DNA from 2 places in the Rhizobium cerradonense genome. Region 1 is predicted to be linked to the other one. Evidence: predicted binding sites of a transcription regulator. Region 1 holds the regulator's gene; the other holds the start of a gene.
The links. Region 1 encodes LexA, which represses DNA repair genes until DNA is damaged. Its sites were predicted from a motif close to TGTTCNNNNTGTGTTCNG; they were not measured.
Positions count from the first base shown of each region.

Region 2: a site for LexA is predicted at 3,382-3,399, ahead of PH547_RS27525 (ImuA family protein). Genes of this name have one in related genera too.

Region 1 covers NZ_JAQJCK010000001.1:175,138-182,569, reverse strand. The annotation lists gene PH547_RS00960 (mechanosensitive ion channel family protein) at 1-1,139, shown strand, start outside; gene PH547_RS00955 (DUF2721 domain-containing protein) at 1,246-1,737, shown strand; gene lexA (transcriptional repressor LexA) at 2,131-2,853, shown strand; gene PH547_RS00945 (ComEC/Rec2 family competence protein) at 2,834-5,293, opposite strand; gene gltA (citrate synthase) at 5,574-6,863, shown strand; gene lpxB (lipid-A-disaccharide synthase) at 6,895-7,432, opposite strand, start outside.
Region 2 covers NZ_JAQJCK010000017.1:106,453-113,884, forward strand. The annotation lists gene PH547_RS27510 (hypothetical protein) at 103-924, shown strand; gene PH547_RS27515 (3'-5' exonuclease) at 1,094-2,068, opposite strand; gene PH547_RS27520 (SOS response-associated peptidase) at 2,396-3,169, opposite strand; gene PH547_RS27525 (ImuA family protein) at 3,457-4,215, shown strand; gene PH547_RS27530 (Y-family DNA polymerase) at 4,130-5,644, shown strand; gene PH547_RS27535 (error-prone DNA polymerase) at 5,641-7,432, shown strand, end outside.

The DNA of each region.
Region 1 (7,432 bases):
TCGGCCTTTTCTGGCTTGGCATCTATGTCGTTGTTCTTCCGGGGCTATTGACTGCCGTCGGACGGACGGCCGAAGCATTCGCAAAGGGACGCTGGCCTAGTGACAACAAGAACAGTGCGCGCATGGTGCTGGCCGTCCGCGGTGCGCGCGCGCTCGTCATCGTAGCCGCGGTCGCCTGGATTACCGTCGTCTGGCACTATGATCCCAACATCCTCGCACGAGAAAATCCGGCGATCGACGCCGCTGTTCGCGGTGCGCTGAAGAGCGTCGTCGTTCTGATTTTGGCCGATCTCTGCTGGCAATTGTCGAGGGCATTCATTGACGAGAAATTGAGCGCCGCCGACAGCAGTGCCTCCTCGCCATCGGCGGAAGCCGCGCGCGCGGGCCGCCTTCGCACCCTGTTGCCGATCTTCCGCAACGCGCTGGCAGCCATCGTTATCGCAGCCGCCGTCCTCACCGTGCTGTCCGAAATGGGCGTGCAGATCGGGCCGTTGATTGCGGGGGCCGGCATATTCGGCGTGGCGATCGGCTTCGGCTCGCAAACGCTCGTCAAGGATATCGTCAGCGGCATTTTCTACCTGATGGACGATGCCTTCCGCGTCGGCGAATACGTTCAAAGCGGCAGCTACAAGGGAACCGTGGAATCTTTCAGCCTGCGTTCCGTCAGGCTTCGACATCATCATGGTCCGGTGTTCACAGTTCCCTTCGGCGAACTCGGCGCCGTTCAGAACATGAGCCGCGACTGGGCGATCGATAAATTCCTGCTACGGGTTCCGTTCAATACCGACGTCACCAAGGCGAAAAGGATCGTCAAGCAAATCGGAGAGCAGTTGAAAGAAGATCCGGAAATCGGACCGCAGATTCTTGAAACCCTGAAAATGAAGGGGGTGGAGCAAATTGGCGACTTCGGTATCGAACTGAGTTTTGCCTTTACCGCCCTCCCCGGTCGGCAAACCTACATACGGCGCCAGGCCTATACCATGATCCGCGACGCATTCATGGAAAACGGCATCGACTTCGCTCAGCCGACAGTGCAGGTGGGTGGCGAGGAAAAATCCGATGCCGCGATCGCAGCCATGACACTGCAGAGAAAGAAGATCGCTGAGCAAATGACGCAATCGGCAGCGCCGCCGACCTGAACGTTCGCGCGAGATCAGTAACCAGCCTCATCTCCGCGCGCTTCTTTGGCAAGGCGACACCTCTGGGGCGGATACCGGATGACGTTGGACAGAAAGGAGATCCAATGTGCTGAACGACCATCTGACGTCTATTGCCGCGCACGTTATTCAGATAGCGCTGACAGCGGTCTTTCTGCTGGCGGGCACTGCCGGGTGCCTCAATGTCTTTTCGGCCAGGCTCGCCCGCGTCTCCGACCGGGTCAACAGCCTTTTCGAACGGGTGACCTCTGAGGACCCGGATGAAACACGGTTGCTGCAGCTCTACTATCTGCGGCGGCGAACATTGGCGCTGGAGATCGCAGTTCTGCTCGGCACGACATCGGGCGTGTTCACATGCCTTGCGACGCTCGGCCTCATGGGCGGTGCGATTCGCCAGCAGTTTCGCGAGCAATTGCTGCTCTGGCTCTTTGGGCTTGCCGTCTTCGCACTCATGGGCGCCTTTGTGGCCTTTCTCGTCGAGATGATTCTGGCCGGGCGCAGCATGCTAAGGCAGATCGCCAACGACCGTACCTTGCTCGAGCACCGGCACGGGAGTTCGAGGAAAAGTTCAACCTATTGATATCCCGTCGAATATTACTACGGATGGCACCAATCCCGGCCCCTCAGAAATCCGGATTCCCAGTCAGATCCATAGCTTGCTCTCCATGGTTCGGAGAGTGTCGTCCTCCAAAGAGCTTATAGAACGAAGAACATGGCTTTTCGCCGCCTTGGAGATAATCAGTTTTGGGATCGTCCGAAATTTTGCTTCGCCCGATTCCGCATATATTTCTGCTATTTAGTTTGAAGGTGCCGGGAAAAAATCATCTGCCCGGGACCTGTTATGTTCCCCATTTATTTGATGCACCTACAAAATGTTCACCGAAATTTAAGGGCTTGCGGAACACATATGGAACATATAGTGTCCGTTCTGGATTTGTTTCACGACACCTTCTCAGTCCCGAGGTTCAAAACGATGTTGACGCGCAAGCAGCAGGAACTGCTTCTCTTCATTCACGAACGAATGAAGGAGTCCGGTGTTCCGCCATCTTTCGACGAGATGAAGGATGCGCTGGACCTTGCGTCCAAATCCGGTATTCACCGTCTCATCACGGCTTTGGAAGAGCGCGGCTTCATCCGTCGCCTGCCGAACCGAGCCCGAGCGCTGGAGGTCATCAAGCTGCCGGAGGCCTATAGCCCGAGCCTGCAGCCTCGCCGCGGCTTTTCGCCAAGCGTCATCGAGGGTAGCCTTGGCAAGCCGCAACTTGTGCCGCCGCCCGCACCCGCAAAGCCGGTGAGTGAGGACAACAACAGTTCGGTTTCGGTACCCGTCATGGGCCGCATTGCCGCCGGCGTTCCGATCTCGGCCATCCAGAACAATACTCACGACATCACCGTTCCCGCCGACATGCTCGGCTCCGGCGAGCATTATGCGCTGGAGGTCAAGGGCGACTCGATGATCGATGCCGGCATCTTTGATGGCGATACCGTCATCATCCGCAACGCCACGACCGCCAATCCCGGCGACATCGTCGTCGCTCTCGTCGATGATGAAGAGGCGACATTGAAGCGCTTCCGCCGCAAGGGAGCCTCGATCGCGCTTGAAGCGGCAAACCCTGCTTACGAAACCCGCATCTTCGGGCCGGATCGAGTGAAGGTACAAGGCAAGCTCGTCGGTCTCATTCGCCGCTATCACTGACCGGTGACGCCGGCTTGAGCGGCGCGCCAAAAGTGTCTGTTCGCCAGTCGTAGGAGCGATGCAGGCTCCATGGCCGCGAAAGGTTTTCAAACGCTGCCGTCATTATCGGTTTATCGGTGCTAAGGCTCATTTCGATGGACCCTGTGCGGCGCAATGTTGCACCTGTGAAGAGCGTGGCGCCAGAGCGGCAGCGATCAAGACGCAGCCGTACGGAGGTGATGACGATATTGGCCGTGTCGCAGGCCGGAGCGAGATAGGCGGCATCTTCAATGGTGACAAGCATGTCGCCATTATCCAGCATTGCCACGCACCATGCACCTTTTTGGCAGGCGAAACCGCCCGGCCCGGCCGCGTCTAATGCCGCATCCATCGCCTTTCGAACGGTGCTCTGTTCTTCGGAATTCAGGCGACGATGCTTGTCTGATTTGCTGATTTTGGGGAGCTGACTATCCGGCGGAAGCATCGTTGGCGGTTGCTGCTCGGTGATCGCCAATGCTCTTTGCCACTGCTCGAAGATGAAATCCGGCGGTTTTTCGCGGTTTGTCGTCAGCGCACCGTTGCGCAACAAGGCGACCAGCGTGCCGTCCTCGGAGATCATGAGATCAGGCTTCAGGACACCGGGGCCGAGCGCCACGACTGCGACCGAACCGGTGATCAAGAGCGCACCTGCATGTCGCAGCCATGTTCTCAGCAAGGTCATCAGCAAGAAGCCGGCTATGACCGTCGGGAACAGCCAGACCGGCAGCCGGCCGAAGGGAATATTACCGCCCCAGGCGGCAACCGTTTTGGCAATGACGATGACGACATCAAGTCCCCAGCCGGTTATCTGCCAGAAAGGGGCATCAACGCCAAATGGCATCAGTAGCGTCGCCGCCATGCCAAACGGCATGACGACAAAGGAGACGACCGGCATAGCCGCCAGATTGGCAACGAGGCCATATGTCGCCAACCGGTGAAAATGTTCTATCGAGAAGATTGCCGTCGATGCGCCGCCTATAAAAGAGGTCGACAATATGCTTCCGAAGAAACGGGAAACGAAGAGCAGCGGACGCATGACCCGGAACCGGGAGAGAACGCTCTCCCGATGCGGCCTCCTCGCCCAGAGCGAATAGCCGGACACCAACGCCAGGGTCGCGGCGTAAGACATCTGAAAACTTGGTCCGAGCGCCTGCGAAGGCGACAGTATGAGAATGACTATCGCCGATAGCGCCACGTTGCGCAGGCTGATGGATGGCCGGTCGAAGAGCACGGCGATCAGCATGATCGCCATCATGATGAAGGCACGCTCCGCGGATACCCCGAAGCCGGAAATGAGGTAATAAGCCGTCACTGTGACCAGCGCGCCGAAGGCCGCAATCTTCTTCGTTGGCCAAGCCTGTGCCACGCCGAAAAACAGACTGAGGGCATAGCGTAAACCGACATAAAAGATGCCCGCGGAGAGCGCCATGTTTAGGCCGGAGATGGCGATGATATGCGCAAGACCCGAGGTCCGCAGCGCTTCGGTCGTGTCGTCTGAGATCGCTCGTCTCTCATCGGTGACAAGCGAAGCCGCAAAGGCGCCGGTGTCTCCGGGCAAAAGCGTCCTGATTCTATCGCCGATATGGCTGCGCAAACCGGCAAGCCAGATATCCGCCTTGTCGAGGACCGATCCCTGAACTACATCACTAGTCGGTGACAATAGTGTCGGCGTTCCATAGGCAAAGCCATTCGCGCCGGTGCCATCGAAATAGGCGCTGAAGGCGAAATCGTTGAGGCCGGGCAAGGCAGGTCCGGCCGGCGGCGTCAACCGCGCTCTACCCTGAATGCGGTCGCCGAGTTCGAAGGGCTGGAGCTGTTTGCGCACGAAAATGGTGATCTGCGCCGGCGGCCTGCGAATGGTCGGTTTTTCCGTTGCCTCCAGGGCGACGACATAGCGCCAATGGCCCTTGTCGTCGGCTTCACGCCGTTCGATCCGCCCGGTGATGGTGGTCGTCACCGCAGAGTCGAGCATCACCGTCGATGCGCGCCAGGTTTCGCATTGCGCCAGAGCCATGCCGGAGCACATCAGCATGCCGGCAAACAATATGTGCCGTAGCACTCGCCCCGCGTGCTGCTGGCGGAAGAATGCGACAGCGAAGATAAGGAGGGCCGCAAAAACAGCTTGCGGCGGCGGATCGGCTCCGACCGAGAACCAGACGATCGCGCCGGCGCCGATGTAGACCGGCGCAAATAGCATCGCGCGACCGTGCGCCGCCTCTTCTTCGGCTAAATGGTAAATGCCGGGTCGGATGCTGCCCGCCGCGAGGCGAAGGCGGGCAATAAGCGCGGCATGGTCCTGTGTCCGCTCCGGCCGCGACGCTTTGGCACGAGAAATAACGGCGCCCACGCCCTCCTCGCGCACGGCAACCGCAGCCAATTCCCGACTATCCACCTGCGGATCCGGTGCCTCTAAATTAGGCATATACTCCAGCGCCCACGCAAAACTACAGCTATAGCGAGAGTTTTGCCGTCACCGGCCAGTGATTTCAACTGAAATCGGCGTCATCGCCGACAAATGACGCTAATTCACGCTTGCGCAAAATGGTCCCTTCTACCGCAGTGCCCAAAAGTTGATACCGCAATGCACAAATAGGCGTAAGGATAACTTGGCATTAGGCTCTGGATCATATAGCTAATCGTTAGTCGCTTAACCCTTTGGCGCTTTTTAAGGCGCCAATCCCGCCAAATCTTGGAGGATCAGCATGACGGAACAAAGCGCGAAACTAACTTGGGGTGAAAAGACGGTGGATTTGCCGGTTAAGTCCGGAACCATCGGCCCAAGTGTCATTGATATTGGTGCCCTTTATAAGAACACCTCCACTTTCACCTACGATCCTGGCTTCACTTCGACTGCGTCGTGCGAATCCAGCATCACCTTTATTGATGGCGACGAAGGCGTTCTGCTGCATCGCGGTTATCCGATCGAACAGCTTGCCGAACACGGCGACTTCCTCGAAGTCTGTTACCTGCTGCTCTACGGCGAATTGCCGACCGCAGCCCAGAAGAAGGACTTCGATTACCGGGTCGTGCACCACACCATGGTGCATGAACAGATGTCTCGCTTCTTCACCGGCTTCCGTCGCGATGCGCATCCGATGGCCGTCATGTGCGGCTGCGTCGGCGCTCTGTCGGCCTTCTATCACGACTCCACCGACATCACCGATCCGCACCAGCGCATGGTCGCAAGCCTGCGCATGATCGCCAAGATGCCGACGCTTGCCGCCATGGCTTACAAGTACCATATCGGCCAGCCCTTCGTTTACCCGAAGAACGACCTCGATTATGCGTCGAACTTCCTGCGCATGTGCTTTGCCGTGCCCTGCGAAGAATATGTGGTCAACCCGGTGCTTGCCCGCGCCATGGACCGCATCTTCATCCTGCACGCCGATCACGAGCAGAATGCGTCGACATCGACGGTTCGCCTCGCGGGCTCTTCCGGTGCCAACCCCTTTGCTTGCGTCGCCGCCGGCATCGCCTGCCTCTGGGGTCCCGCTCACGGCGGCGCCAACGAAGCGGCGCTCAACATGCTGACGGAAATCGGCACGGTTGACCGCATTCCGGAATATATCGCCCGCGCCAAGGACAAGAACGATCCGTTCCGGCTGATGGGCTTCGGTCATCGCGTCTACAAGAACTACGATCCGCGCGCCAAGATCATGCAGAAGACGGCGCACGAGGTTCTCGGCGAACTCGGCATCAAGGACGATCCGCTGCTCGACATCGCGATCGAACTGGAGCGTATCGCGCTGACCGATGACTATTTCATCGAGAAGAAGCTTTACCCGAATGTCGACTTCTACTCCGGCATCACGCTGAAGGCTCTCGGCTTCCCCACGACCATGTTCACGGTGCTGTTTGCGCTTGCCCGCACCGTCGGCTGGATCGCCCAGTGGAACGAGATGATCGAAGATCCGGAACAGCGTATCGGCCGCCCGCGCCAGCTCTATACCGGCGAACCGCAGCGCGAATACGTTCCGGTTTCCAAGCGTTAAGCCGAAGAAGCGAGACAACAAAAAAACCCGGTCAGAAATGGCCGGGTTTTTTCTTGGACAGGACATCGAGAACGATCGCCGCCGCCTTTTCGCCGGGCGGCTCCTCGGTCTGCATCCGCTGCCAGACCAGATCGTAACCCTGAAGCATGGCTGCACGCTCGGGCGTATCGCTCGATAGCCGCTCCATATAGCGCGCCAGCAGACCGGGACGCAGCACGTCATTAATCAGCTCGGGCACGACGGCATAATCGGCAATCAGGTTCGGCAGAGCTGCTGTCCAGGTCTTGATGCGCGAGAGTACGAATCGGGCAAGCCACTCCGTCTTGTAGGCCGAGACGACGGGAACGCCCGCAAGGCCCAATTCCAGCACCACGGTGCCGGAAGCCGCCATCGCCGCATCCGCTTCCGCGAAAGCGTTCCATTTGGCATCCTGGCCGACAAAGACATCCGGCTTGACGCGCCAGTTTTCAAGGAGGGAGCGCACCAATGCCTCTTGTCGCGGAACGGTCGGCAACACGTAACGAACGCGATCGTTTCGCCGGCTAAGCTCCGTCACCGCCTGCTCGAAA
Region 2 (7,432 bases), on a different contig from region 1:
ACCTCACCCCGTTTCCCACCAAAACATTATTGGCTGAAGATGCACGAACCAAACTTTCTCGACCCTCTAGGATCACGTCTGCCAGCGCTGGAACAGAATCTATTGAAGTTGCGCTCGGCTCAGATGGTTTTGGTGCTTTTCTATGCCGAGCAGCTCAAAGCAAAGGTGCTGTCGCTCATTCAGAGGACCGACAGATTTATGGCTCTGACAGGGCGGCCGGAACGCGTGCCGAAGGGAACAAAGAATCCAGTCGGAAAATGTCTGGATGCGCTCCAAGCTGACGGCGCACTGGCGGCTGAAGAGAAGGCCGAAATCAGGCGCCTTATCGACTACCGCAACAATGTCGGTCACGATATCCACGAGCTTGTCGCTGATATCACAACGGAACGTTCTGTCCGCCGATCTCTGGCATTCGTGCCTGATAGCTTCGCCCGCTATGACTATGAGGCGGTTGAGCGATTGCAGCATTTCCTGAAATTACTGGATGAGCGGCAGAGAACGCATCATTATATCGGAACTGTCAGTTTTGATGGGCTTCAATTCCGTAGTGCCGAACAGGTCTTCCTGAGGGAGATCAAGCTCCTCCGCCGGAAAATTGCGAAGCAATGGCGCGTGAGGCAGCATCAGATCGGTATCCTGAACCAGGAGATTCGGTCTGTTGTTATCGAAAATGAAGAGACAGATCCGCGTCATCCGGCAAATCAGTATGATGATGGTCGCCTGACAAAGCGAGGACAAGAAGTGTGTTATCGTCTGTTCGACAATGGTCTCTCGCCGACGGCCGTCGCACATCTGATGGGGCTGAGATTGATTTCCGCCCGCCTCCGGCAGCGGCGGTGGTTCGAAATCGGGGGCAAGAGGCGCCCGCCGGTGGACTTCTCAAAGCTGCCTGAGCGAAAATACTGTCGGCGCGATGACGATTGAATCTTTCGCAGAACTCGCCGGTTTGACGGCAACGTTCAACTTACAAACCGGTAAGTGGCATTTGCTGATACGATGATCACAGCGAATGCCGCCCGGAAACGCTAAATTGTTGAATTGTAACGAAACCCGAAAGGGTCGTTAGTTCAGATCCCTTCAAGAGTTTAAAGAACTATCTTCGCCCCTTGAACCGGTCGAATGCCGTCAAATGCTGGACAGGCGGGTCGGCATCCCAGCCGTAGATCTCGGTTCGCAGGAAGCGAAGCTCGTCTTCCAGGACCTCTTCGACGATCTCTATCCACCACGATTTCGGCCGGCCGTCGCTTCCGTCAGACCAGCGATAGCCTCGTTCCTTCAGCCGGTCCTTGAGATCGAAGGGTGAGTTCTCCGCGAAGATGCGCACGCGGGAACGCTGGCTTGCCTGGTAAAGCTCCGCAAAGGGTGTTTGATCATTATCCCCCTTAGAGAGCGCCAGCACCTCCAGCAGTGCGAAACAGTCGTCGACAGCGCGGTGTCCGATATGAAAATAACCACTCTGGTTGATGAGATAGCCGAGCTTGGTTCCCTCGTAGCCCCTGGCACTCCAATCGATCTCGGAATTGGAGCACGCCCAAGCCTTGCGGGCAAAGATCGAAGAAAAGGCCTCGCAAAAGGGCCGATCGAAGCCGGCATTGTGGGCAATGACGAGATCGGCCGGCTCGATGAGCGCACGCACCGCCGGCATGTCGATCATCTGGCCGAGGACCATGGCGTCCGTGATGCCGGTCAGCCGGGTGACATCGGCCGGGATCGGGATGCTCGGTTGCTGCAACCCGCCATAGATGCCGGTGACATCGCCGATCTCGCCGTCCTCATTGAAGCTGAAGGCGATCAGGCCGATTTCGATGATCTCGTCCTTTCTCGCATCAAGCCCGGTCGTCTCGGTATCAAGGATGACGCCCCGGAGCGGATAGCCAGGCCTTGGACTGGCGGCGATCGAGCGAGCTTCGAGCTTTCTCAGAATCTGGTAGCGGCCGGTTGCTTGCAGGATCCGCACCATCTCGGCTTCGTCGGGAGCGGAGCCGTCCTGCCGAGCACGCAGGCTTGGCGCTAACGTTCTGCGAACGGACTGCGGATTCTCCGAAAACATGTCCAGCTGAGAGGTCATGGCCCATCCGACGAAAATGATCAGCGCGAATCTAAGGTGTCTTTCAGCGGATGAGAAGCTTTCGATAGGTCCGGCGAGCTATACCCACGGAATATTGCGAATAAAGGGCTAGGAGAGAACTTCGCTCGAACTGCGTGATCGTCTACTGGCACGTACGGAGGTGGCGAAAGCTCTGCAGCCGGTTGGATGCTGGCCGCGATCCAGGAACGGGTGAGCGAGCGGAACCTCTACGGTTGGCGGAGACTGACGGAGATCGTGGATGCGGCCGTGCATGAACTCCTCTTATCCGAGCAGCTGTCTGTTCATTGAGCCGCTGAAACGCCGCCGTTATAGCAAGTCGGATGGGCTGACCAGCTCGCCTTCCTTGGTAACGATGGTCGATCCATAGGGCTCCTGAGACGCGACGATCAGCGCATCATCCGGCAATGGCCGTGCAAGATCCTTCGCTTCATCCCAAGGCGCTGTCATCCAGATATCGGTTTCTTCCCTGGTCAGCAGGAGCACTGGCATGGCTTTGTCGTGGATCGGTTTGACCAGATTGTTCGCATTGGTCGTCAGGAACCCATAGAGATCGTCGGTCGTGAACCCGTCCTTGACCTTGCGCACGGAGGTCCATTGCGGAACATGAATGCCGGCAAAAAACATCAGCGGCTTGCTTTCGTCTCGTGCAAACCAAGCATTCGGCACATTGCCGCCTGCCTCCTGGCTTGCCGGATCGGGCTCGGCGAAGCTGGTGACGGGGACAAGGCAGCGGTTCTCAATGCCGAACCAGCGCCGCCAGTGGGCAAGCTTCAGATTGCGGACATTGGTGACGCCGCGGTCGACCTGCTCGCGCAGCAGCTGGTCGAAGTCAAAGTCCTTGCCCTTGGCCCGCAGCTTCTCGGCCTTGGCCTGCGCCAGTTTCTCAAGGGCGAACCGCGGGGAGGGAAGACCCCAGCGGGCATGGACGAGCTGCTTTTTCCCGTCCGCGGTGTTGCGGAAGATCGGTCCCATCTGGTCCGGGTTCATCTGATAGGCCGGCATCAGGTTGATCAGGCTCTCGGCATCCTGAGCCCACTTGTTCACCCAGTCCTTGTCTTCCATGCGGTATAAGTTGCACACGCTCCATCTCCCTTGAAGCAGGCTGATATGGTAGCCGACGAAGCGCCGGAATGCCAATCGGCGGCGATCGGCGGAGTAGCTTCGAAACTTTTTCCAAAGCTTCGTCCGTGCCCCGCCGAAGTCATGTCCATGATTCCCAATGCGAATCTTAAAGTCCACTAAAATAGAGGGATAATATTCCTATTTCGGGTTGCTTGACTTGCAAACCGACATGGAACATTTAGTGAACATATACACTTGACCGACATGACGTCGATACCAACGCGACCTTGTAAAGGACGTGAATGATGACTGCTGCCCGTAACAGGGTGATATCCGATCTGAAGGACCGCATTGCGTTACTGCAAGGGAACGCGGGCAGGAGGAGCGGCTGTCTGGCCTTCGGTGTGGCTGAGATCGATGCGGTGCTGCCGGGTGGAGGCCTTGCCTATGGCGCCGTGCACGAATTCGCAGGCGGCAGGGTAGGGGTCGTCGATGGTGCCGCCGCGGCCCTCTTTGTCGCCGGCATTGCCGCGCGCACCAGGGGCAAGATCGTCTGGTGCCTGACAAGGCCGGATCTGTTCTTTCCGGCATTGGCGCAGGCCGGCCTGCACCCGGATCGTGTCATCTTCGTCGAGGCCGACCGCGAGGAGGACGTTCTCGCCTCCATGGAAGAGGCGCTGGCCTTCGGTGGCCTTGGCGCCGTCGTCGGCGAGGTCGTGCGGCTGCCGATGGTTTCCTCCCGCCGCCTGCAGCTGGCGGCGGAAAAGACCGGCACGATGGGCCTCGTGGTCCGGCGTTGGCGGAGGCAGGTGGAGGCCTCGGATTTCGGGCAGCCGACGGCGTCGACGACCAGGTGGCGGGTGAGCGTCCTGCCATCGGAGGACTTGCCGGTTCCAGGTGTCGGGCGGCCGCGATGGCTGCTCGAACTGATGAGAGTGAAGGCGGGTGAGTGCGCTGAGTTTATCGTGGGAGCGTGCGATGCCACGGGTCGTATCCATCTATCTGCCGGACCTGCCGATCGAGCGGATCAGGCGGATGGATCAGAAAGCAGAATTATCGCCTGACAGGCCGCTGCTGCTGATTGCCAGGAGCGGCTCCAAGCGTTTTGTATCCGCGGCCGATGCAAAGGCTAAGGCATGCGGTATTCGGGTTGGCATGCCGGCCGCCAAGGCGCAGGCCATGGTGCAGGATCTGCAGTTCGTCGATGCGGATCCAACTGCCGATGCGGAAGCACTCGAGCGGATCGCGCTCTGGGCCCTCACGCAATATTCCCCGATCGTCGCCGTCGACGGCACGGACGGTATCGTCATGGATACGGAAGGCGCCGATCACCTGCAGGGCGGCGAGGCTCCCATGCTGACCGGCATCGTCAACCGCTTCCGGGCGAGGGGGCTGACCGTCCATGCCGCGATCGCCGATACATGGGGTGCGGCCCATGCCTGTGCCCGCGCCACCCGTCGCGAGGTCGTCATCATTCCCGCTGGAGAGACCGCTCGCGCCGTCGAACGGCTGCCGATCTCGCTGCTGCGGCTATCGCCGGAAATCGTCACCAGTCTCCGCACGCTCGGTTTCAAGACCATCGGGGAACTATCGGCAACGCCGCGGGCGCCGCTGGCGTTGCGCTTCGGTCCCGAGATCGGCCGACGCCTCGACCAGATGTTCGGCCGGATAGCCGAACCGATCGATCCGATCCGGGCGCCGGACTGGATCGAGGTCGTCAGAGCCTTTGCCGAACCGATTGGTGCTGCCGAGACGATCGACAAATATGTCGGCCGTCTCCTCGTCCGGCTGGTCGCGGAACTGCAGCGCAAGGGGCTCGGTGTTCGCCGCACCGACCTCATCGTCGAAAAGGTTGATGGCAGCAGGCAGGCGATCCGTGCCGGCACCGCCAAACCGGCCCGCGATGTCGCCTGGCTGACAAAGCTGTTTCGCGATCGAACGGAAAAGATCGAGCCCGGCTTCGGCATCGAGAAGCTGACGCTCATTGCCGTCATGACTGAACCGCTTGCCGAGGAGCAGCGATCGTCTTTGGTCGACGAGAAAGATCAGGACATCACGCCACTGATCGATACCTTCGGCAATCGCGGACAGCGCGTCTATCGCATCGCGCCGGTCGCATCCGATGTCCCCGAGCGCAGCGTCCGGCGGATCTCGGCGGCAGCTGAAGACGTCACGGAAACCTGGGTGCATCACTGGCCGCGGCCGGTGCGGCTCATGGCGCGGCCGGAACCGATCGACGTCATCGCGCTGCTGCCGGATCATCCGCCCGTCTCCGTCACCTGGCGCGGCAAGCGCCGGCGGGTCAGACGCGCCGATGGGCCGGAGCGCATTTTCGGGGAATGGTGGACCAAAAATTCCGAATTCGATGCGGTCCGGGATTATTTCGTGATCGAGGACGAGACCGGCGAGCGGCTGTGGATCTTCCGCTCCGGTGATGGTGTCGATGCGGCCACGGGCTCACATCGCTGGTTTTGCCATGGGATCTTCGCATGAGCTACGCCGAGCTGCAGGTCACTAGTCATTTTTCCTTCCTGCGCGGCGCGTCGTCGGCCGACGAGCTGTTCCGGACGGCCAAGGCGCTGGGCATCAGCGCGCTCGGGATCGTCGACCGCAATTCGCTGGCCGGGATCGTCCGGGCGCTCGAAGCTTCGCGGGCAACGGGCCTGCGGCTTGTCGTCGGCTGTCGCCTCGATCTGGCCGATGGCATGTCGATCCTCGTCTATCCCACCGATCGCGTCGCCTATTCCCGCCTCACCAGGCTGCTGACCCTCGGCAAGAGCCGCGGCGGCAAGGCCAACTGCATCCTGCATCTCGAAGACGTCGCTCTTTATGCCGAGGGCCTAATCGGCATTCTGGTGCCGGATCTCGCCGACGAGACATGTGCCTTACAGCTTCGAAAAATGGCAGAAATCTTCGGCGATCGCGCCCATCTGTCGCTCTGCCTGCGCCGGCGGCCGAATGACCAGCTGCGGCTGCATGAGCTCTCCAATCTTGCAGCACGCTTCAAGGTTCGAACCGTCGTTACCAATGACGTCCTCTTCCATGAGCCGTCACGCCGGCAGCTGCAGGATATCGTTACCTGCATTCGCAACAACACCACCATCGACGATATCGGCTTCGAACGCGAGCGGCATGCCGATCGCTATCTCAAACCTCCGGAAGAAATGGCGCGTCTCTTTCCGCGCTATCCCGAAGCACTCGCCCGCACGCTCGAGATCGTCGAGCGCTGCAGGTTCTCGCTAGAGGAACTAACCTACCAATATCCGGAGGAGGCGATCGTACCCGGCAAGAATGCTCAGCAATCCCTGGAGCATTATGTCTGGGAGTGCATTCCGAACCGCTATCCCGAGGGCTTGCCGCCATCGGTGCTGAAGGTGATCCGGCACGAGCTCGATCTCATCCGCACCATGAACTACGCCCCCTATTTCCTGACAGTGTTTTCGATCGTCCGCCATGCTCGTTCGCAGGGTATCCTCTGCCAGGGGCGAGGATCGGCGGCCAACTCGGCCGTCTGCTATATCCTCGGCATTACCTCCATCGATCCCGAGACCAACAATCTGCTCTTCGAGCGTTTCGTCAGCCAGGAGCGCGACGAGCCACCCGACATCGATGTCGATTTCGAGCACGAGCGGCGCGAGGAGGTGATCCAGTGGATTTACAAGACCTATGGCCATCACAAGGCGGCTCTCTGCGCGACGGTGACGCGCTACCGCGCAAAAGGGGCGATCCGCGATGTCGGCAAGGCGCTCGGCCTGCCCGAGGACGTGATCAAGTCGCTGTCCTCGGGCATGTGGTCGTGGTCTGAGGAGCTGGTGACCGATCGTGGGCTTCGCGAGCTCAACCTCAATCCGGGGGATCGCCGGCTTGCGCTGACCTTGACGCTGGCGCAGCAGTTGATGGGCGCGCCGCGCCATCTCGGCCAGCATCCCGGCGGTTTCGTGCTCACCCACGACCGGCTCGACGATCTCGTGCCGATCGAGCCGGCATCCATGGCCGACCGGCAGGTGATCGAATGGGACAAGGACGATGTCGAGGCATTGAAGTTCATGAAGGTTGATGTGCTGGCGCTCGGCATGCTCACCTGCATGAGCAAGGCGTTCGCCTTGATCCACGACCACAAGCATCTGGATCTCGATCTCACTCAAATCCCTCAGGAAGATCCTGCGACCTATGCGATGATCCGCAAGGCCGACACGCTCGGCACCTTCCAGATCGAATCTCGCGCCCAGATGTCGATGCTGCCCAGGATGAAGCCGCGCACCTTCTATGATCTCGTCATCC